Regions from separate parts of the Fictibacillus enclensis genome, predicted to be linked through region 4. Evidence: riboswitches for the same ligand, from Rfam matches in the RefSeq annotation. Region 4 holds a riboswitch; each other region holds the start of a gene.
What was found. A riboswitch is a leader RNA that binds a small molecule or an ion and turns the genes downstream of it on or off. The one in region 4 is predicted to bind S-adenosylmethionine.

Region 1 (5,711 bases), 2.4 Mb from region 4:
GTTCATGCTGGGCCGGTCACGGCCACGGCGGCTGTGAAAGCAGCAGCAGCTGCTAATCGTTCAAGCAGCAAAAAAGATCCAGGCGGTTGTCCGCCTGGATCTTTTTATTTTTTTATAATAGAACTTCCTCTGCAACCTCGCTTGCAGCCGAGAGTCTCACAGGATAAATGCTCGTAAACGGCAAAGGACTTACAGGCAAGTCTCCAGCGTAAAGGAATGCAATGAGGGAGGCTTCCGGCAGAGAAACCGTATCGAGTACTGCTCCTTGAAGCTGCAGTGCAGAAATTGTTTCTCCCGAAATGTGCTCTTTTTCACCAATCAGAAGATAGGTCGTTCCCTCTTTGGCCTGTTTTCTTTGAACGACTTCTGAGACTGTCGGTTTGTCCTGATAAACACTGCCCGTCTCATACAGGGATAAAAAATCTTCGACGATGGCACTTGCTGTTGCTTCAGCCCCGGCACCGGGTCCCTGTAAGGTTAAACAGCCAAGAAGATCCGTCTGAATGCGGACGGCATTGTCCACTCCTTCCACTCCATAAAGCGGGTGTTCACTGTCTACCAACACCGGTTTCACCTTCAGCTCGAGACTGTCATCCAGGAGCACCAGATGTTTTAGGCGAAGTCCAAGCTGTTCTGCGAGCTGTATTTCCTCAAGACGCACATTTCCAATTCCCTTTACCTCGGCTTCCTCCCATATAGGCTGTTCACCATAAATCCACTTACTCAGCACCATGGCTTTATAAAAAGCATCCAGCCCTTCAATATCATTCGTCGGGTCAGGTTCTGCATACCCCTTTTGCTGGGCGAGTTCCAGAGCTTCCGGAAACGTAGATCCAGTTGTTCTCATGTGCGAGAGAATAAAATTGGACGTTCCATTCAATATTCCCTCCACGTGCTGTACTTTATTGATTCGCAAAAGCTCCCTCAGTGTCCTTAACACCGGGATGCCGCCGCCTACACTTGCTTCATATACAAAGCGTGCTCCTCTTGCTTTCGCAAGGCTTGTTAGCTCTTCCCCATGACGGGCAATCAGGTCTTTGTTGGCGGAAATTACATGGCACCCTGCTTCCAGTGACCGGGTAATGTACGTTTTGGCCGGTTCAATTCCCCCGATGGCTTCAATGACCACATCCGGCGCCTCCTTACCCAGAATTTTTTCAAACTCTGAGTATAATGGCGCTTTCTGAAAGTCGGACCTCGGTTTTGCCGGATTTTTAATCAATATTCCTGACAGACGAATCTTTTTTCCCAGCAACTGTTCAATATCAGGTTTTCTTTTTAACAATGAGGAATATACCCCGGTTCCCACAGTTCCCAGTCCCAGCAATGCAATTTTAATTTCACTCAATGATATCTCTCCCTTTGTTTGATTGGATAAGCTTACCTCTCGAGAATAGCTCCGAAATGAAAAAAGCCCCCTTCCTAAGAAGAGGGCGTCCGGCCTCCTCTTATCATCCAGGATTTCTCCTGCAGGTAGTAGCACCTTTTCAGGCAATATGCCTGAAGGTTGCCGGGCTTCATAGGGCCTTTCCCTCCGCCGCTCTGGATAAGAGTACATATGAGATTGAAACATGTTATGTAGCAAATGACTTTTTTAGTACTAAAAAACTCCCTTATCGATGATAAGAGAGTTACATTCCGGTTTCATCTCTTATCGCTCAAAGTTGTACCTTTGAAGGACTTGGCACCTTTTCAGACAATCTGCCTGAAGGTTGCCGGGTTTCATCGGGCCTTTCCCTCCACCGCTCTGGATAAGCTTTTTTAAATTAGTCTTACTTTATCATGGAGGAAGAAGAGCGTCAACCGCTCCTGGACCTATTTTTCCGTTCAAGATAAAACATGATCAGCAGTGAAGGCACCAGAGCCATGATAAAGGATTTGGTGATTACCGTTCCACTGAAACTTTCACTCGCAGCGATATGAAAAGCAAAATCTGTAAAAGTGATGGCCAAAGCCATTAAAACGGTCCCAGGAATTACGTTTTTCATAACAAATCCTCCTGTCGAGCGAAATTGAGTTACCACCAGTTTACAAAATCCGTGTGGTAAAATCCACTGTTCCAGGAATTTTCAGGCACATAAGGCTACACTAATTTTCCTGCACAAATCTGACGTATTCCTTCAAGGGCATCCTGCTGATCCTGTCCTTGCGCTGTTATACAGCACAAGCCAGCCATGCCTGAGAGTTTACTCATGCTTAACATGCTTTTGGCATTCATCTGGCAGTTATCGAATTCGAAATAGATTTGACACTCTTCAAATTCGTTCGCTTTATGAACAAGCTTTGATATTGTTCTGGAATTCATTTTTTCCTGCAAAAAGCAGTATGTCTTCATACCTTTCCACTCCTATTCCTTATCCCTGCCATTTTAACCCGCAATGATTAAGCACATATTAAGGCAGTTTAACTTTTTTTCATACCAATGAAGATATGCACGCCTGACCATCAATATGTGGATAATGGGCAGTTTAGGAAAAAAGGAGGAGCATCAGAAGGGTTAAAATTGTTTTTCAAAAATATGTATTTTTTTCCTCGTTTTCTTTAATTTCGATTTCTCTGAAGCCCATTCTGCTCCAAAAGCTGAACGCAGGAGCATTACCCGTTAAGATTCCGAGCCGCAATACGGGGTGCTTCATCTTTCTTAACTCATTTTCGCATTCCGTATAAAGCTTTTTTGCCAATCCCTGGTTTTTACAGGCTTTGGCAACCATCAGGAAACCCAGCCACGGCTTGCCATCCTTCGGGTTATGTAAAAGGTATTCAATAATGGCCGCGTTTTTGCCGTATTCTTTAACCACATAACGAAACCTGGGAGGCTTTATATCTAGAAGTTCCTCCATAATATCTTTTGGCTCCACTTTGCCTTTCCCGTAAAACAGCTCATTATAAAATGGATTGGGGTTCATAATCTCTAGTTCATCCATCGCTTTCTCCAGCCCGCTCTGTTCCCATATCAGCACTCCCGCACCCCCTATTCTTCTTTCTAGCATACAACAAAATCAAAAAAAACACGCTCCTGAAATCAGGGCGTGTTCTTCGTTATTGGCTGTCCTTGTTGTTCTTGATTTCGGCGATATCACCCTGATTGGCAATTGGATCAGCAAACGTTCCCTTCGGAATATCCGCCTTTCCTTTTCGCTGCTCCGCGTTTTGCTTGCGGATTTTTTCATTTTTGGCCATGCCGGACACCTCCTTGCCTGGTACTTAACATAACCAAACAAGGCGGAGTCTACTCTGTTATTTTTCCAGATTAATATAGGCTTTTTGGGTATCTATTTTCTTTTTGATCATATCTGTCTCATAAAGCCACTCTGAAACCTTATTCCACGACTTTTGATCCTGATACCCAAAGGGTTTGCTGCCACTGTCCATCAAGGGCAGAAGAATTTGAAGGCTTTTCTTTTCTACCTTTTGATCCAGGGGAAACTCTTTGTTTTCATGCTGAAATAAAATATTCAACGCGTTCTCCGGATGCTCTTGTACATCCTTTTGTCCTTTTGACAGAGCCCGCCAAAATTTTTGGTAAAGCTTCCTGTTTTTCTTCAATCCATCTTCACTCGAAACAAGTACCAGCTCATAATAATCAGGCACTCCGTATTTTACTGGATCGATGGATCGGACAGGGTGCCCCTCTTTTTTCAGCAAAATTTGTTCATGGTTGATATAGCCACCGGAGATGCCGTCAACTTTTTTAGAAGCCATCGCCGGAATGATATCCCATCCGATATCCGTCATTTTTACGTTATCCGGATTTCCCCCGTCATGTTTTACCATCGTTTTAACAATAGCTTCATTAATCGGAATAGACGGATAACCTACATTCTTTCCTTCAAGATCTTTAGGTGTGTGAACGCTGCTTTTCTCTGGCACCATCAGATGATTGAGCGGATGCCTCACCATCGCTCCAAGAGAAACCACCGGTATGTTTTCGGCACGTGAAAGCACAACCTGCGGCTGGTAGGTCAATGCAAGGTCCGTACGCCCGGCTGCCACAAGCTTTAACGGATCATTGGTTTCAGCCGGCATTTTCACGTCCACCTCAATGCCTTCCTTTTTAAAATACCCTTTCTCAATGGCATCATAAATTCCGGCATGCACTGCGTTTGGGTACCAGTCGAGCATCACGCTCACTTTCTTCATTCCATCTTTCCCTTCCCCGCTTTTAGTCGCGGAAGAGGAACAGGCACCAAGTGCGAGAAGCAGACACCCTGCAAGCAGCCATTTACTGTGTTTTATCCACTTTTTCATGTTGTACATCCTTTCTGATTTCTTTCCATCTGAACATTCGTTTTTCCGCAAGTGCTGCTGCCCCAAAGAAACACATGCCAAGCAGAGACAAAAGGAAGATGGCGGAAAAGACACCTTCTGCGTTCAGACTGCCTGACATTCTTCGTGAATAGTAGCCGAGCCCTTCACTTGCCCCGAGCCATTCACCGATTGTTGCACCCACGACTGAAAATACAGCAGCAAGTTTGATGCCCGAAAAGAATGAGGGAAGTGCCATGGGCATCTGTACTTTTTTAAAGATCTGCCATCTTCTTGCTCCCATGGAACGCAAAAGATCCACATAATCCCGATCATGATGGTTCAGGCCGTCATAGGTGCTCACCACAATGGGGAAGAAAGCGATCAAAACAGTAACCGCCACTTTGCTCCATATGCTGTAGCCAAACCAAAGGACAAAAATCGGTGACAGCGCGATAATCGGTATGGTCTGGGAAATCAATACCCCGGGATAAATTGTTCGTTGTAACGATTTGAAAAAAAACATGGCAACCGCAAGTGAAACACCAGCCACTGCCGCTATAACAAAGCCAAGGATCGTTTCCTTAAACGTGGCCCATGTATGAAAAAGCAATATGTCCTTGTTCTCAAAAAGAGACAGTAGGATGCCTGACGGTGCCGGCAGAATAAAAGACGGCAGCCTGCCGGTATCCACAAGCCATTCCCATGCACCAAGCAGGAGGAGGGCTGCCATCAAAAATAAATAATAATCCTTAAAAAATGCTTTGATACGATTCATGTGTAATTCTGCTCTCCAATGTATTGATCAGCTCTGTTATTTCAGGGGATAGATATGTCTCTCTCGGCCTTTGCAGCTGAACCATGATTTCTTCCGTCTCACCGGATGGGTGGAGAACAATAATCCTGTCACTTAAAAAAACCGATTCGTGGAGGTCATGTGTGACCAGGACGATGGTTTTGTTCAGTTCTCTCCATAGTGCAGCCATCCATTGGTGCATATCCTTTTTGGTCATGGCATCAAGAGCGCCAAATGGTTCGTCCAGAAAAAGCACCTCTTTTCCCGTCAACAATGTGCGCAAAAAAGCGATTCGCTGACGCATTCCCCCGGACAGCTCATGTGGATAGGCTTTCTGAAATGCGGACAGTCCCACCCGTTCCAGGAGAGCTTCCGCCTCTTTTCTCTTTTTTTGCTTTTGAACCTCTGGTGACAGAAGCAGGTTATCCATGACCGTACGCCAGGGAAGAAGAAGGTCCTTTTGAGGCATATAGCCTGCTGCCCCCGGGACGGATGGCTCATTTTGAATCAGGATTTCCCCTTCATCCGGCTTCTCCAGACCGCATGCGAGTTTAAGCAGTGTACTTTTTCCTGTGCCGCTTTTGCCAATAATGGAGACAAATTCTCCTGCTGCCGCTGAGAGATTTATGTTCTTTAAGATGGGTCTGTACTGCCCGCCTTGTTTCATGCT
Region 2 (5,711 bases), 1.1 Mb from region 4:
AGTAAGGACTGTATAAGAGAGAGTGGTCAGTGAAAAACGATGATACGTGAAGAGAAGAACAAGTAACAATGCCACAGCGGGTGTGACCTCTAGAGCCCAGGTAAAGTAATCCCGGGGTTGAATCGCTGACCATATAAAAACAGTGGCTATGGTTGCCAAGAGAATCATATCAATGATCTTAAAACGAGGCATGTTGTGACAGCTCCTTCCGTTTCTCTCTAACAGTATGAAGAAGAGCAGGGAAGGCTATACCTTTAATTACTCCAAACAAAAAACGATCACCCCAAAATGAATTGGGATAATCGCGTTGCAGTTTTAAACAGAAACTTTCTCAAATTCCTTCCGGATTTCAGCTGACCTTTTCTTGGCACTTAGAATGGCTTCTGAAAATGCCTGTCCTGCATGATTTTCACGAAGGGCATCAAGTCCGGCGGCTGTTGTCCCGTTAGGGGAAGTTACTCTTTTTCTTAAGGTTTCCGGATCAGCATTTGTATCAAGCACCATTTTGCTGGCGCCAAATATAGTTTGGGCAGCAATCTCTCTTGCCATGTCTTCATCCAGTCCCTCGGCCACCGCTGTTTTTTCAATATGCTCAAGAATGTAATAAATATAGGCTGGTCCGCTTCCCGCAATTCCTGTGAAAACGTCCATTTGCTCTTCATCAATTACTTTTACTCTTCCGATCGCAGAAAACAACGCTTTGGCCAGTTCAATATGCTCCATAGATACCGAATTTCCGCCTGTTATAGCTGTGATTGATTCTCCGATCGTACTTGACGTGTTCGGCATCACCCGGATCACCGGCTGTCCTTCTGGAAGCAATTCTTCCATATAAGAAGTCGATATACCTGCTAATACCGACATGATGATTTGGTTTGAATTCACATGAGGAGCAAGCTCCAACAATGCATTTTCTGCATCTTTTGGCTTCATGGCCAAAAGAATGACGTCGGCTTCATCAATTTTAGCTTCATGGTAGGGCAACGCCCCGACCTTGTATTTTTTCATGAGTTCAATTCTTCGTTCTTCATTTTGTTTGTTTGTCATTGTAATGTTGCTGGCAGGCAGCTTATCCTGTGTGACCATTCCGGCAGCAATTGCTTCTGCCATTGAACCTGCTCCAATAAAAAGCACTTTCTTTTTTTCTAACATGCAACCTCTCCTTATAGCCGTGTAGTCAATTTCATCATATAAGTTCTTATCTTAACACGATGAGAGAGAGTTTCAACCCTTAAGAGTGGACGTGAGGAGGTAAGGGTAAAAAAGAAATAAAACGGTAGGAAAAAGTGGACTGCTTTGTGCACAAGGTCTTAAATGACCTGAAATCATGATATATGAAATGATTTAAGTTTCAATTTCCCATGGCCCTTTTAGACGAACCGTTTTAAGCTGCTGCTTTTGTTCCTCTGGCCACCAGGCACCGCAATCCTCGGATACGATACAGACCGCGCATTTATTTAAATCATAGACCTTCATCCCGCTGATTGGTGGTGTATAAACGTGCAGTGTAATCAAAGGCTCTTCTCCTCGGGATCCCATTTTATGAATCATTCCTTTGCCCACATTCAAATAGGAACCGCTTTTTTCTTTCCGATTTAATCTCTCCAATGGAAGGCTGGCAGGAGAAATCTCATAAATCCAATGGTCTGAGCTGCCAGCAATAATCTGAACCCAACCATAGGACTGGCCATGATCATGAGGAGCACAGTCGAGATAAGTTGACCATTGCATAACAAGAATTTCAATGTGATCATTCTGATAAAACATCTGTCTTCCGTAAGGTTTATTGCCCGGTTCTTTTAAGAAAGGGGTTACATCCTCGAGGCGGACATCCAATTGTTTAATGGCCGTTAAAAGCTGTCTGGAAGAGGGATTATGCATGGAACCAAAAAGCATTTCAATACGTTCTAGAAGGGTCACGCTCTTCATCCTCTCTGATCGCTTTTTATTTTAGTTTATGAGGGGGACAATATGTTCATGTAAAAAGACAATCTGTGAGTCAATGGTCACAAAATAACATGATTACCCGAAACCTACCTCCTAGGGACTGCGATAGGTAAAAACGTCCGCATTTTGTCTAGAATCATCATTTTCACCGCAGACGAAATTTTACGACTCAAGGAGGAACGATTCATGTTTAAAAAGGTGAGTATCATCACAGGAATCACAGCCATTGGGCTTTCTATAGCTGGAGGTACAGGAGCCAGTGCACATACCGTTAAAGAAGGGGATACTCTTTGGAAGCTGGGGCAATCCTATAATGTGCCGTTTCAGGAGATCAAAAAAGAGAATGGACTTACCGGCAATTTGATTTATCCGGGACAAAATTTAAAGGTGCAGCCAGTAAAGGGAATAAGCCATGAAAAAACAAACGCTCCATCAGAACAAATAAAAGCAACGCCGGAAGATAAAAAATTGCTCGCTTCTCTTGTTGAAGCAGAAGCAATGGGAGAAAGCTTTGAAGGAAAGGTAGCGGTGGCCTCTGTTGTCCTGAACCGCGTTGATGATGACGGCTTTCCTGATTCCATTCATGACGTCATCTACGACAAAGGACAATTTCAGCCGGTTATGGAGAACAATTTAAAGAAACCTTCTCCCGAGTCGGAAAAGGCTGTAGACAAGGCCTTATCTGGTTATGATAACACGAACGGTGCTCTGTTCTTTTACAATAAAAAGACAGCCGTTAGCAGATGGCTCGATACGAAACCTGCTTGTACGGTTATCGGAAACCATACATTCAGCAAATAATCCATGCCCCCGTCATTCGCGGACGGGGGTTTTTATCGTTGGCTCGTACTTTTGATGCTTAATCCTGAGGATGTAATTTTTTGGCTGTTTCTTGCGATCAGTACGTCACAATTGGCATGGCGCGTAATATACTGTGAGACACTTCCGATAAAAATGCGTTCCATCGCATTTAATCCTGTTGCACCACAAACAATCAAATCTGATTCATGCATGGAGGCAAATGAGAGAATTTCCATTTTGGGCGATCCTGAGTTTGATAAAGTGGTTACATGTGTTAGTCCATGGTTTCTGGCCAATTTTTCATAGTCGTCCAAAAGTGTTCCTGCTGCAATCCGATCTCTGTCCATTTCAATATTAATGGCTCCGGCATCAAGTGGAGCAGCCGGAAGGCGGTCTTCAGTTATGTGTACGATATACAACTTGGCACGATATTCTTTTGCCACTTCAATCGCTCTGTAAAACGCCACTTCCGATGAACGGGAACCGTCAACACCAACCAGGATTCTTTGGTAAGAAGGCATACCCTCACCTCTTTTGGAATATAGTATACTTAAGTTTTACCCGCTGGAGGAGGAAGGCAAACACGAAGACAAACAATAAAAAACTTTCGGAATTTAATTGACAAATTTGTAAGACTGCTGTATTTTTGAACGTATTAAAGTTGTTCATAAAAACGAATAGTAAACTCTTATCAAGAGTGGTGGAGGGACTGGCCCGATGATACCCGGCAACCTGCAGAGATTATTCTGTACTGGTGCCAAATCCTGCAAAGGTAAAACACTTTGACAGATAAGAGACGGTACAACCCCAAAATGGATGATTGCACCTCTCTGAATCTAAAAAGAGAGGTGTTTTTTGTTTGATAAAATCGGAGGGATATCTGATGGCAAATGCACAGGCAGCAATTGGAAATGAAGTGGCAGAAATAGGGAATCTCGTTCTGGAATCCGGCAAAACATTAACTGATGTTCATATTGCCTATCAGCGCAAAGGAGCGGCTGATGCTCCGGCTATTTTGGTGTGCCATGCACTTACAGGAAATCAATATACGATGACGACAGAAATTGGACCTGGGTGGTGGGAAGGACTCATTGGGCCAGGCCAATATATCGATTCAGAAAAATACCAGGTGATTACGACCAACGTTCTTGGCGGCTGTGAAGGGACGACAGGACCGCTTTCCATCAACCCTTTGACAGGGGAGAGATATCGCGGGGATTTTCCGCTCATTACCATCCGAGACATGGTTAATGCTCAAAAACGATTGCTTGAAGTTCTTCACATTCATTCCCTTGACACAGTCATCGGTGGATCGCTTGGCGGGATGCAGGTTATGGAATGGGGCTTGCTCTACCCTGATTTTATGGACCGTTTGATTCCCATTGCGGTCACACCTGCCTTAAGCGATTATGCCATTGGTTTCAATGCCATTGGGCGAACGGCGATTGTGAGTGATCCGGAATGGAATAATGGGAACTATTCATCAGAAGTGTCACCTGCCAAAGGGCTTGGCATTGCCAGAATGATTGGAATGCTGACCTACCGTTCGGGAACGTTATTTAATCAGCGGTTTCAACGGGAACAAACGGAAGAATGGTATTCCATATCAGATGAAGCTTCGTTTTCCGTTGAGACTTACCTGCATTATCAGGCCCAAAAGCTGTCCCAGCGGTTTGATGCCAACAGCTACCTGACCTTACTGAAAGCGATGGACAGCCATGACATTGGCAGAGGAAGAGGAGGCATCCATCAAGCAAGCAAAGGATACAGGGCAAAAATGCTCTGTCTCGGATTTACAGAGGACCTGTTATATCCGCCGGCGATGATGAAAACTTTTACAGAAAGCGTGAACGAAGAAAGCCAAAAGGCCCTCTTTCATGAAGTGAATACCATTTTTGGCCATGATGGATTTTTAACAGAATTCGAAAAATGGGGCCCGTTTCTGGAAGGTTTTTTTTCCGAATAAAAAAGACATGAAGCGAAAATAGCTTCATGTCTTTTGGTTTTAGAGTTCTCCTGCAGCTTGATCCGCCAAAGGAACCGTTGTTTCCTGTTGCGTAGGTTCATTTTTAATACGGCCGCTGCCTACAGAAAGGGCAACAATAATACCTGCCCCGATGAAAATAAGGCCGGTCATAAAGACGGTCGTAAACGAACTGCTCCAAGCCGTTTGAATGGAGTGGATCACCGTACCTTTAATTGAACCCGGAAGTTTAAGCATATCTGGATGAATTAGAAGGCTGAACAAGGCATCTGTTTTATCTGCAAGTTTTTGGAAAATGCCTTGAAGCATCGGATTGCTCTGTTCTTTTACTACATCTTTCATGTTGGTCTCCAGAGAGTGGTTCATAACGACGTTCAAGACAGTAATGCCGATTGTACCGCCAATGGAACGGAAGAAGGTGGATGCCGATGTAACAGCACCGAGTTTCGTTTTCGGAAATTCATTCTGTATGGCAATCATAAGGGTAGGCATAACAAGACCCATGCCGAATCCCATGATAATCATATAAGCATAAGCTGTAATTTCTTTAGATTCCACGCCCATTGTGCTCATCAAGTAAAATCCGAATGCTGTAATCAGCATACCTGCTGTCAATACAGTCCGGTATGGGAGTTTCAACAAAAGTCTTCCCCCAACGATACTTGCAAGGATAAGGGAGATCATCATTGGCGTCATGGTTGATCCGGCCTGTGTAGGTGTTACACCCAAAATGCCCTGCATGAACATTGGAACGAACATAATCGCACCAAACATTCCAAGCCCCAGCAAAAAGCCTAATGCATTCGTTGCAGCAAACACACGGTTTTTGAACAAAGTCAGATCAAGTACAGGTTCTTTTGCTTTTCTCTCCACGAACCCAAAAACGATCATCAGCAGGATCGATGAACCAAAGATTAAAGCACTTTCGAGCGATCCCCATTCAAATTTATCTCCACCAAAAGTGAGGCCGAGCAACAAC
Region 3 (5,711 bases), 300 kb from region 4:
TGCGGAATGAAGGAGGAACTTTCCCATGTAAAGCGTCTTTTGCTGCAGTTTCCAAAAATGATTTTTACCATCGAAAATGATCAGACCAGTTGTGGCGGACGAACAGATCTTCTGGAGACTTTTTTTCTGGACTGCCGTGCACAAGAGGTTCCTGCCGGATTTACCTTTGATGTGGGCAATCCAAAGTATTTGGGAGAGGATCCGTTGGCTATGTATGAACGGTTGAAAACATTTATTCGATACGTTCACATCAAACACGTAGTCGATGACAAAGGAAGTTGGAGAACAGTCCCGGTTTTTCCTGAGCTTCATGATGAGATCGATGGGATCATTGGGCAGATTCCTGAAGAAGTTCCCTTGGCGATCGAGTATCCCGTGAAAGTCATAAATGCATCTCAGCATGTAGCAAATCTGCGAAAAGAGAGGGTGAAAAGCTGGCAGGAGCAAGTGAAATAGAATGTACATGAAGTTTTAAAAAATGATAGAAAAAGGAGCGGTTTAACGATGATGGATTCTATAGCTTCAAAAAAACGGTTTCGCCGTTTGATTCCTTTAGCTTTTATTACGTACAGTCTCGCCTATCTGGACCGGGCAAATTATGGGTTCGGTGTAGCAGGGGGCATGGGAGATGAACTGAACATTACAGCGGGAGTTTCTTCTTTTTTGGCATCTCTCTTTTTTCTCGGGTACTTTTTCTTCCAGGTTCCGGGTGCTCACTATGCAGAAAAGCATAGTGCCAAAAAGCTGATCTTTTGGAGCCTGATTCTATGGGGCGGCCTTGCGACAGCAACAGGCATGGCAACCAATGTGGCTTGGCTGTATCCTATACGTTTTCTTTTAGGAGTAGTTGAAAGCGCTGTTATGCCAGCCATGCTAGTATTTTTGAGTCATTGGTTTTTAAAGGAAGAACGGTCACGAGCAAATACATTCTTAATCCTCGGTAATCCAGCCACCGTATTATGGATGTCTGTTTTATCGGGTTATCTATTAAACTCGTTCAGTTGGAGATGGATGTTTATTTTGGAAGGTGTTCCAGCCGTATTATGGGCATTTATCTGGCTGAAGCTGGTCAAAGACCGTCCAAAAAATGCATCATGGCTTACCGATAAGGAAAAGCAGGGTATCGAGAATGAGTTTAACAAAGAACAATCTACATTGAAGCCAGTCAAGAATTATCGGGAAGCGTTTAAATCCAAAGCCGTGATTCTGCTGAGCCTTCAATATTTTGCCTGGAGCATAGGGGTATATGGATTTGTTATGTGGCTTCCGTCCATTATTAAAAAAGCGTCGAACCTGGACATTGTTTCAACAGGCTGGCTTTCTTCGGTTCCTTACGTTGTGGCTGTGGTCGGCATGCTTGTCCTATCCTATTACTCGGATAAAACACTGAACCGTAAAACATTTGTATGGATATCACTGCTGATCGGTTCCATTGCCTTTTTTGGCTCTTATTTGATCGGTTCCAGCAATTTCTGGCTTTCGTATACACTTCTTGTCATAGCTGGCGGAGCCATGTACGCACCATACGGACCGTTTTTTGCGATCATTCCTGAAATCCTTCCGCGAAACGTGGCTGGGGGAGCGATGGCGCTCATCAACAGCATGGGGGCGCTCGGTTCTTTTGTTGGATCCTACATTGTTGGATATTTAAACGGCGTTACCGGAGGGCCGTCAGCTTCCTTCGTATTCATGGCATCCGCGCTTTTTGTATCCGTATTGCTTACAATGGCTGTTAAAGCTCCGGCTGCAAAAGAAGCGAAAAAGAGAATGGAGGTTGTTTCTCAATGAAGATTCAGCTGGCCCTGGACCGGATGACGATTTCTGAGGCAATTGAAACGGCAAAAGAGGCAGAGCAATATGTTGATCTTATCGAAGTCGGTACTTCATTAATTAAGGAATATGGTGTTGAGAGCATTTCTGAGATTAAAAAAAAGTTTCCGTTAAAACCAGTGCTGGCAGATATGAAGACCTTTGATAATGCAGCCTATGAATTTTCCATAGCCTTTGACGCAGGAGCAGACATGGCAACTGTCATGGGGGCGGCTCCCCTCGTAACGATTGAAACCTGTTTGAAGGTTGCCGAGGAAAATGGAAAAGAAGTGATGATTGATCTGCTAAATGTTTCATCTGAGCAAATGCAACGGCTGCTAAGCTATACATCTGCCGTATTTTGCGAACATGTAAGCAAAGATGAACAGGAGTCAGACAACAAAACGATGGAGAAACAGAACAAAGAAAGGCTTCCTGTTGACCGACTGGCCCTTGCAGGGGGAATTGCTTTATCCACTCTCCCAATGGCTGCCGAAAAAAATCCGGAGATCATTGTTGTCGGGTCCGCCATTACGAAAGCTGCGAATATCCAGGAAGCAGCCAAACAGATGTATACAGCTTGGAAAACGATTCGGACAGGAGAAAATGTATGAACGAACTGAATGTGATTGTAAAAGAGATGCAGGGAGTTATTGAGAAAATTGGAGAAGAAGAGATTGAGCGTTTTTATTCAGAACTCCAAAATACAACGAGAATCTTTGTGGCTGGCGAGGGAAGGTCGGGGTTTATGGCAAAAGCATTTGCCATGCGCCTGATGCACCTGGGCTATAACGTCTTTGTCATTGGTGAGACGGTAACTCCCTCGGTAGCCGAGGGGGATTGTCTTATCGCCATTTCGGGTTCCGGATCCACACAATCCGTCATCCATCAGGCGGAACGGTCAAGGTCGGCAGGCTCCAAAGTAGTATGCATTACAGCAAATGGAGATTCTGCTCTGGCACAAGTGGCTGATACATGTTTTGTCCTTCCGGCAGCTACAAAGAAAAGGGGAGAGAATGAAGCCAAAAGCATACAGCCACTCAGCTCCCTTTTTGATCAGTGTCTTCATGTGTTTTGCGATGCGGTATGTCTGAGGAGCAGCACACAGAAAACGCTCAGCCATGAGGAAGTTCTGTCCAGGCACAGCAACACGGAATAAAAATATAAAAAGAAAGCTTGAAACATTCAGATAATTGCGGTACACTAGGAACTACAATTTGATACGGATTAGATTTTCTTATCAAGAGAGGTAGAGGGAATGGCCCGATGAAACCTCAGCAACCTTCAGTGATTTCTGCTGAAAAGGTGCTAAGTCCAGCAAGTTCGATGACGAACTTGGGAGATAAGGAGAACGACAATTTGATGGTATTCAAAAGTCTTCTTCTTAAGAAGGCTTTTTTATTTTTTCTTTTGACTTAGGAGGCTGCCATGTATAAAACAGAAACAAAATTAGCTCAAATTGGAAACCGAAGTGAAGACCGCACGGGAACGGTTAATCCGCCCGTTTATTTTTCTACAGCATACCGCCATACCGGAATTGGAGAATCAAGTGGTTACGATTATATTCGAACAGGCAATCCGACACGTGAAGTGCTTGAAAAAGCGATCGCCGATCTGGAAGGAGCAGACGCCGGGTTTGCCTGTAGCTCGGGGATGGCGGCCATTGCGGCCATCCTCTCCCTCTTTCAATCAGGTGATGAATGGATTGTATCCAGTGATTTGTATGGCGGTACCTACCGCCTGCTCGAAGAAGGATACAAAAAATGGGGATTGTCCAGTAACTATGTAAACACGGCAGACGTAGCCGAAATTGAACAGGTGATCACTGAAAAAACAAAAGCCATCTTTTTAGAAACGCCGACCAACCCGCTCATGGAGGTATGTGATATTGAAGCTGTTGCACGTCTCGCCAAGAAACATGGGTTGCTCGTTATCGTTGATAATACCTTTTATACCCCTTTGCTGCAAAGGCCGATCGAGCTCGGAGCGGATATTGTAATCCACAGTGCAACGAAATACCTCGGAGGACACAATGATGTGCTCGCAGGTCTGATTGCGGCCAAAGGCGAGGAATTGTGCCAGGAGCTCTCGTACCATCACAATGCCTCAGGTGCCGTGTTAAGCCCGTTTGATGCCTGGCTTTTGATGCGCGGAATGAAAACATTGGCCCTTCGAATGAAAAAACATGAAGAAAACGCTAAGGTGTTGATTCAATTCCTGCAGAATCATGAAGGTGTAGATGACGTCCTTTATCCGGGAAGGGGAGGCATGATCTCTTTCCGGCTGAAAAAAGAGGAATGGGTCCCCCGTTTTTTGAAGTCTGTAAATCTGATAACCTTTGCCGAAAGCCTGGGCGGGGTTGAAAGTCTGGTAACGTATCCCGCGACCCAAACACATGCGGACATTCCTGAAGAAATACGTACAGCACGCGGAGTTTGCAACCGGCTTTTGCGTTTATCTGTTGGTATTGAAGACGAAAATGATTTGATTAACGACTTAAAACAAGCGCTGGACATTGTCCAGAAGGAGGCTGTAATTTATGAGTGACCATAACTGTCATACCTTTCAAACCAAATTGCTGCATCATAAACATAAAACCGATCCGGCTACCGGCGCGGTGAGTGTGCCCATGCATCTGTCCTCCACGTTCCATCAAGAGGATATTGATCAATTTGGAAAATATGATTATGCACGGTCTGCCAATCCGACAAGAGAAGCACTCGAACAGCAAATCGCTGAGCTCGAAGGCGGATGCAGAGGCTTTGCCTTTGCATCGGGCATGGCAGCGATCTCCACGTCATTTCTTCTTTTATCCCAAGGAGATCATATGATCATATCAGAGGATGTGTATGGCGGTACGTATCGAATGGTCACACAGGTGCTTTCACGACTGGGGATTACCCACACTTTTGTCGATATGACTGACCTTGATGCCGTAGAACAGGCAATCCAGCCCAATACAAAAGCCTTTTATATTGAAACGCCTTCCAATCCGCTTTTAAAAGTGACCGATATTCGGGCAGTGAGCGAGCTGGCGAAGGAGAAAGGTGCACTAACCTTTGTAGACAATACCTTTTTAACACCGGCTCTTCAGCAGCCGTTGTCGCTTGGAGCGGATATTGTTCTTCACAGTGCAACCAAATTCCTTGCCGGGCATAGTGATGTGGTGGCAGGTCTGGCCGTGGTGAAAGATGAAGAGTTGGCTGATCGCCTTTACTTTTTGCAGAACTCGTTTGGTGCCGTGCTGGGTGTCCAGGATTGCTGGCTATTAATGAGGGGACTGAAAACATTATACGTACGCCTCCGTCATTCTGTAGAAGCGGCTGGGAAACTCGCAGACTATTTAAACGGACACCCGCTGATTAAAAAGGTACATTACCCTGGCTTAAAGGAGCATTCAGGATACTTTGTACAGCGGAGCCAGGCGGAGGGGCCAGGTGCTGTCTTCTCATTTGAACTGGAAAGCGAACAGCTGGTCCGGCCGTTTACTTCCCATCTTCAGATCCCTGTTTTGGCGGTGAGCCTCGGAGCGGTGGAATCGATTTTATCCTATCCGGCAAAAATGTCACATGCCGCTATGCCGGAAGCCGAAAGAAAGAAGAGAGGAATCTCGAACACGCTTTTCCGGTTTTCAGCAGGCTTGGAGGACCCTGAAGATATAATTGCGGATTTTGAATTTGCCTTAGCACAAAGCACCATACACACACTGGCACGATAGAGCCAATGAAAAAAACGAGTCTTTAAGAAGGCTCGTTTTTCTGCTTGCGGCCTTTTCTCTCGTTTGCTTTTAACTTTCGTGGATGGTTTCCATTCGGATCTATCAAAATAAGGACTTTTAGTCAGTAAGGGATTCCTAATCAGGAATTCCTCTTTTTGTATGTGAGGTGTCTATACCATTTTTA
Region 4 (5,711 bases):
CATGAGGCTTAACCAGTCACCGAGGTTGGAAACGACCTGTGCGGACATTAAATACAGGTACGAGCGGTTACGTAATAGAGCATTCTTTTTCATGTAAAACACTCCCTTTTACAAAATGACACCTTTGTCGTTATTATAAGCGACACTTGTGTCGCTTGCAACCTTTTTATGGAAAATAAAAACCGCTCCCTTAAAGGAAGCGGTACAATCAGATATATTCTTATTAGACGAGCGGGCCTGCACCTTTAATTTCAGCAGGAACATTATTGAACTTTGAAAAATTATCATTGAACTGAGCAGCAAGCTCTTTGGCTTTCAGGTCATATTCTTCCGGGTTGCTCCATGTTTTCTTTGGCTGGAGCACCTGATCAGGAACACCTGGGCAGTGAATCGGGATGTTTAATCCAAAGATCGGGTCGGTTACCGTTTCCACAGATTTTAACTCACCCTGAAGCGCTGCCTGGACCATGGCTCTTGTATAGGAAAGGTTCATGCGCTTACCTGCGCCGTATGCCCCTCCGGACCAGCCGGTGTTCACAAGGTAAACTTCTACTTCATGGTGATCGATTTTTTCGCCGAGCATTTCTGCATAAACCGTTGCCTCAAGCGGCAGGAATGGAGCACCAAAGCAAGTGGAGAAGGTGGCCTGAGGAGACGTAATTCCACGCTCTGTGCCAGCAAGCTTACTTGTGTAACCGGACAGGAAGTGGTACATTGCCTGTTCCTTCGTCAGTTTACTGATCGGAGGCAATACTCCGAATGCATCAGCTGTCAGAAATATGATGGTGTTCGGGTGTCCGGCAACACTTGGCTGTATGATGTTTGGAATCGCCTGGATCGGATAAGCTGCTCTTGTATTTTCGGTCAATGAGCCGTCATCATAGTTTCCTTCACGTGTCAAATCATCCAGGACGACGTTTTCGAGAACGCTTCCAAATCGGATAGCATCCCAGATTTGCGGCTCTTTTTCCTGAGAGAGGTTGATGGTTTTGGCATAGCATCCGCCTTCGATATTAAAGACGCCTGTATTGGCCCAGCCGTGTTCATCATCTCCGATCAGGGAGCGGTGAGGATCAGCGGAAAGCGTCGTTTTACCGGTTCCGGATAAGCCGAAGAAAAGGGCGACATCGCCTTCCTGTCCGACATTTGCCGAGCAGTGCATGGAAAGTATCCCTTTTTCGGGAAGGATATAGTTCATAACTGAAAAGATTGATTTTTTGATTTCACCGGCATATTCTGTGCCGCCGATCAAAACAATCCTTCTCTCAAATGATATAATAATGAAAGTTTCTGAATTTGTGCCGTCTACCTCAGGATCAGCCTGGAACCCGGGAGCGGAGACCACGGTAAATTCTGCATCCAGTCCCTTTAGCTCTTCAGCTGTAGGGCGGATAAACATTTGCCGGGCGAACAGATTATGCCAGGCGAATTCGTTCACGACCTGAATGGGTAGGCGATAAGCATGATCAGCGCCAGCAAAGCCTTTAAACACAAAAAGTTCTTCTTGCTGGCCTAAGTAATGAAGTACTTTTTTGTAAAGCTTATCAAACTTTTCTTCATTAAAAGGCTTATTGATTTTGCCCCAGTCTATTTTTCCGCTTGAACTGGCTTCGTCCACGATAAACTTGTCTTCTGGAGAGCGTCCAGTGTATTTTCCAGTTGTGGCTCTGAGAGCACCTGTCGAAGATAAAATGGCTTCGTTGCGGAGCAGTGCTTTTTCAACAAGCATAGGTACTGGGAGATTTTCATGAGTAGCTGCGCTGTTTAGAATATCATCTAAAGTCGTCGTTGAATCAACCGTATTCATGTTCGCAAAACCGTCCTTTTAAAGAAATATATTAATCACCGTCAACATGACTAAATTCGAAATTAGTATAGCACATTAAAATAAATAATGTATACTATTTTATTTAACATTTTACGATTTGGTTCGAAAATCAGGCATTATCCTCTGATCAGCTCTGGCAAACATTATTATCAGGCATAGTGACGCTGAAAATTCCTATCTGGATGAAGAAGGGGTGCCATTTCAAGTTGACAGGTTTGTCGAACTGCGCTATTATATTTCGGGAACGGCTACTCTTATTCCGAGTAGGTGGAGGGACAGGCCCTATGAAACCCAGCAACCGACACTTCGTGCCAAAAAATGAAGTGAAAAGGTGCTAACCTGCAAGGTGAACAAGCCTTGAAAATAAGAGGTGAAGGCGTAGACATAAGACCTTTTCCCTCGTGTATGATGATTTAGGGAAAGGCTTTTTTTATGTCTCAAAATGGTTTGAACCTGAATATTTTACAAAAACAAAGTATCCATATAGGAATGAGTACCGTATCTTAGAAAAATATTGCTCTATGCGTTAAATAGAGAAGGAGGATCTCAATTGTCTAAAAGTCGTCGTCTTTTTACATCTGAATCAGTTACAGAAGGGCATCCGGACAAAATTTGTGACCAAATTTCCGATGCGATCCTGGATGAAATCCTGGCTAACGATCCAAATGCCCGTGTAGCTTGTGAAACTTCCGTAACAACCGGACTTGTGCTGGTTGCAGGAGAAATTACTACATCCACATATGTTGATATTCCGAAAGTGGTTCGGGAAACCATCAAAGAAATCGGTTACGACCGCGCGAAGTATGGTTTTGACTCTGAAACATGTGCGGTTCTGACATCCATCGATGAGCAGTCTGCTGATATCGCGATGGGGGTTGACCAGGCGCTTGAAGCTCGTGAAGGTTCGATGACGGATGAAGAAATTGAAGCAATCGGTGCTGGTGACCAGGGTCTTATGTTTGGCTATGCCAACAACGAAACACCTGAACTCATGCCGCTTCCGATTTCATTGGCACACCGCTTGTCCCGCCGACTGGCTGAAGTGCGCAAAACGGAAGAAGTGCCATACCTTCGTCCAGATGGTAAAACTCAAGTAACGGTTGAATATGATGAGGATGACAAGCCGGTTCGTATTGATACGATTGTCATTTCAACTCAGCATCACCCTGAAATTACACTTGAACAAATCCAGGCGGATATTAAAGAACAAGTAATCAAGCCTGTTGTACCTGCAGAATTGATTGACGAAAATACAAAGTACTTCATCAACCCGACAGGCCGTTTTGTAATTGGCGGACCACAAGGGGACGCCGGTTTGACTGGCCGTAAGATTATTGTTGATACGTATGGCGGATATGCCCGTCACGGTGGCGGGGCATTCTCTGGGAAAGACGCGACCAAAGTAGACCGTTCTGCAGCATATGCAGCACGTTATGTTGCGAAAAACATTGTTGCATCCGGTCTTGCTGACAAAGTTGAAGTTCAGCTTGCCTACGCTATTGGTGTAGCTCAGCCTGTATCCATTGCTGTAAACACGTTTGAAACAGGAAAAGTTTCTGAAGAGGTATTGGTTGATCTTGTGCGCAAGAACTTTGACCTTCGCCCGGCAGGAATCATCAAAATGCTCGATCTTCGCCGTCCGATTTACAAGCAGACAGCTGCTTATGGACATTTCGGCCGTACTGACGTTGAGCTTCCTTGGGAAAAAACAGATAAAGCAGAAGCACTTAAAGAACAAGCAAACGCATAAATAAAAAAGCCGGTCTTCCATTGGGATTCCCACTGGAAGGGCCGGCTTTATTTTTTTGAGCGGCAGATCAGGAGGTTTATGCTCCAGAGATTTTATGAATACAGGAAATTTGAGGATTGTTGGCAGATTGAATCCTGACTGGAAAGTGGGATTTATTTCTTTTACAATCATCAAATCGTGTTCCTGTAGCGCTTTTTTCATGTAACCCCTCCTGAACATTATAAATGGTTGGTAACGAGATAAGAATTAACCAAGAAAACGGAAAAGATTCCTGAACTGATTCCCAGCATCATGCCTGCGAGGACATCTGTGGGATAATGCAAGCCAAGGTACATCCGGGAGATTCCGACAGAGAAGCCCAGCGGAACAAGAATCCAGAGCAGACCGGGGTGGATCAGGGACAACGGGATAATGACAGAGAAGACCGCTGTTGTATGCCCGGACGGAAAGGAATGGTCTTTCAGCGGATGACTGAAGGTTTTTGTACCCGGTATCATGAGGTATGGGCGCTTGCGGGGATAGCATTTCTTGGAGATGGCCACAGGGATATGGCTGAGTACGAGAGACAGGAAACCTGCGGCAGCAAATATTCTTGCATTATCAGGTGCGAAGAGCAGTACGAGAAGAGTGGTAATGATCGTGGCAGTTGCACCTCCAAAGTGGGTAATGGCGTTAAAGTACTTGTCCAACAAACGATGCTGCAGCCTGCTGTTTACCCATTTGAATAACCTGCATTCTTTTTCATAAATCCACCCGGTCACTCTCGCCATAAACATCCTCCTGTCTTAATGCTGATTTCTCCTTAAGCATACAAGTGGATGTTTGTCCCAGTTTTAAGGAAGTATGAAGAGTTTGTAAAAATAAAAAACCACTGATGAATCAGCGGTTTTAAGAATGACTGTCAAAAAACGGTTTTTCGGTCGCGTTCTTCTTTCAGAATTTCCACAGCCTCCCGGAACCTCATGGAATGGATAATTTCACGTTCCCTCAAGAAACGGAGACCGTCATTGAGATCCGGATCGTCCGACATGTCAATCAGCCACTGATAGGTGGCGCGCGCCTTTTCTTCAGCTGCTATGTCTTCATAAAGGTCTGCAATCGGATCTCCTTTGGCCTGAATGTAAGAGGCGGTCCATGGAACACCTGCTGCATTATGATAAAAAAGAGCACTGTCATGGTTCGCATAATGGGCATCCAGTCCGGCGTCACGCATCTGTTGAGGCGTGGCGTCTTTGGTAAGTTTTACAACCATTGTGGCAATCATTTCAAGGTGAGCAAATTCTTCTGTGCCTATATCGGTCAACAGCCCGATGACCTTATCGGGAATGCTGTACCGCTGATTCAAGTAACGCAGAGCCGCCGCAAGCTCTCCATCGGCTCCGCCGTATTGTTCAATCAAAAATTTAGCGAGTCTCGGATTACAGGTGCTGACTCTAACCGGGTACTGAAGTTTTTTTTCATAAATCCACATGGTCACCCTCCAATAAAATTACATTTACACTTGCCAAGGCCAAGGCCCTTTGTTCCAGTCCCATGGTGTACCTGAATAGCTGTTTCCGTACTGCTGCATGGGACCGTATTGGGATTCAATGGCTTTTTTCAGTTTTTTTCGCTCCCGTGCATAATGATTAAACTGATTAATGCTTGCGGTGTCATTTGGATGGGTATCAAGGTACAGCGTTAATTCTACCAGCACAAAATCCACAGCCTGCAATTCTTCCAGGAGTCTGTAATAGTCGGCAGGAAGGCTATTTTCCATATGCTTTAACTCCTCCGATCATAAGGGTTTTCATAATAATCGTAGAACGCCGGCCAAAGGGTTCCTTTCTGTAATGCTTCCCTCGGGGAAAACTGCGGCAGGTTGGGCGGCTGGAATGTCATATACAGTTGCGGTGGAGTGCGGTAGTACTTTTTGCCGATGGGAGGACAAGGATCAAACGGACTGTGGTAAGGGGTATAGGATTTTATCGGTTTCAATAAGTTCACCTCCAAAAAAGGGCTCTTACTACTTTATTGAACAAGAGGAGGAAATATGACTTTAAGGTAAAAGCGGCTTCTGGGGTTTATCCATTTAAATAGGAAATCATCTTGTGGTATGATTTATCCAGAACATGCATTATGTACGGAAAAAAT

Region 1: linked by a shared signal. The riboswitch ahead of QNH15_RS05760 (homoserine dehydrogenase) and the one ahead of metK (methionine adenosyltransferase) in region 4 are both predicted to bind S-adenosylmethionine.
Region 2: linked by a shared signal. The riboswitch ahead of metX (homoserine O-acetyltransferase MetX) and the one ahead of metK (methionine adenosyltransferase) in region 4 are both predicted to bind S-adenosylmethionine.
Region 3: linked by a shared signal. The riboswitch ahead of QNH15_RS16505 (methionine biosynthesis PLP-dependent protein) and the one ahead of metK (methionine adenosyltransferase) in region 4 are both predicted to bind S-adenosylmethionine.

Annotation. Positions count from the first base shown of each region.
Region 1 is NZ_CP126109.1:1,059,214-1,064,924, reverse strand. It holds gene yjcZ (sporulation protein YjcZ) at 1-56, shown strand, start outside; gene QNH15_RS05760 (homoserine dehydrogenase) at 113-1,348, opposite strand; SAM riboswitch class I at 1,446-1,553, opposite strand; SAM riboswitch class I at 1,649-1,758, opposite strand; gene QNH15_RS05755 (hypothetical protein) at 1,800-1,988, opposite strand; gene QNH15_RS05750 (HPr family phosphocarrier protein) at 2,084-2,335, opposite strand; gene QNH15_RS05745 (GNAT family N-acetyltransferase) at 2,511-2,960, opposite strand; gene QNH15_RS05740 (hypothetical protein) at 3,040-3,180, opposite strand; gene QNH15_RS05735 (ABC transporter substrate-binding protein) at 3,238-4,248, opposite strand; gene QNH15_RS05730 (ABC transporter permease) at 4,223-5,023, opposite strand; gene QNH15_RS05725 (ABC transporter ATP-binding protein) at 4,998-5,711, opposite strand, start outside.
Region 2 is NZ_CP126109.1:2,371,749-2,377,459, forward strand. It holds gene QNH15_RS12600 (DUF2238 domain-containing protein) at 1-192, opposite strand, end outside; gene proC (pyrroline-5-carboxylate reductase) at 316-1,152, opposite strand; gene QNH15_RS12610 (cysteine dioxygenase) at 1,345-1,920, opposite strand; gene QNH15_RS12615 (cell wall hydrolase) at 2,134-2,748, shown strand; gene QNH15_RS12620 (universal stress protein) at 2,781-3,269, opposite strand; SAM riboswitch class I at 3,434-3,544, shown strand; gene metX (homoserine O-acetyltransferase MetX) at 3,632-4,714, shown strand; gene QNH15_RS12630 (MDR family MFS transporter) at 4,754-5,711, opposite strand, start outside.
Region 3 is NZ_CP126109.1:3,127,375-3,133,085, reverse strand. It holds gene QNH15_RS16525 (hypothetical protein) at 1-456, shown strand, start outside; gene QNH15_RS16520 (MFS transporter) at 508-1,788, shown strand; gene hxlA (3-hexulose-6-phosphate synthase) at 1,785-2,423, shown strand; gene hxlB (6-phospho-3-hexuloisomerase) at 2,420-2,968, shown strand; SAM riboswitch class I at 3,044-3,158, shown strand; gene QNH15_RS16505 (methionine biosynthesis PLP-dependent protein) at 3,238-4,356, shown strand; gene metC (cystathionine beta-lyase) at 4,349-5,527, shown strand.
Region 4 is NZ_CP126109.1:3,429,045-3,434,755, reverse strand. It holds gene QNH15_RS17985 (MFS transporter) at 1-93, opposite strand, end outside; gene pckA (phosphoenolpyruvate carboxykinase (ATP)) at 224-1,807, opposite strand; SAM riboswitch class I at 2,080-2,198, shown strand; gene metK (methionine adenosyltransferase) at 2,379-3,578, shown strand; gene QNH15_RS17970 (phosphatase PAP2 family protein) at 3,797-4,348, opposite strand; gene QNH15_RS17965 (manganese catalase family protein) at 4,480-5,049, opposite strand; gene QNH15_RS17960 (spore coat protein CotJB) at 5,074-5,337, opposite strand; gene QNH15_RS17955 (spore coat associated protein CotJA) at 5,343-5,555, opposite strand.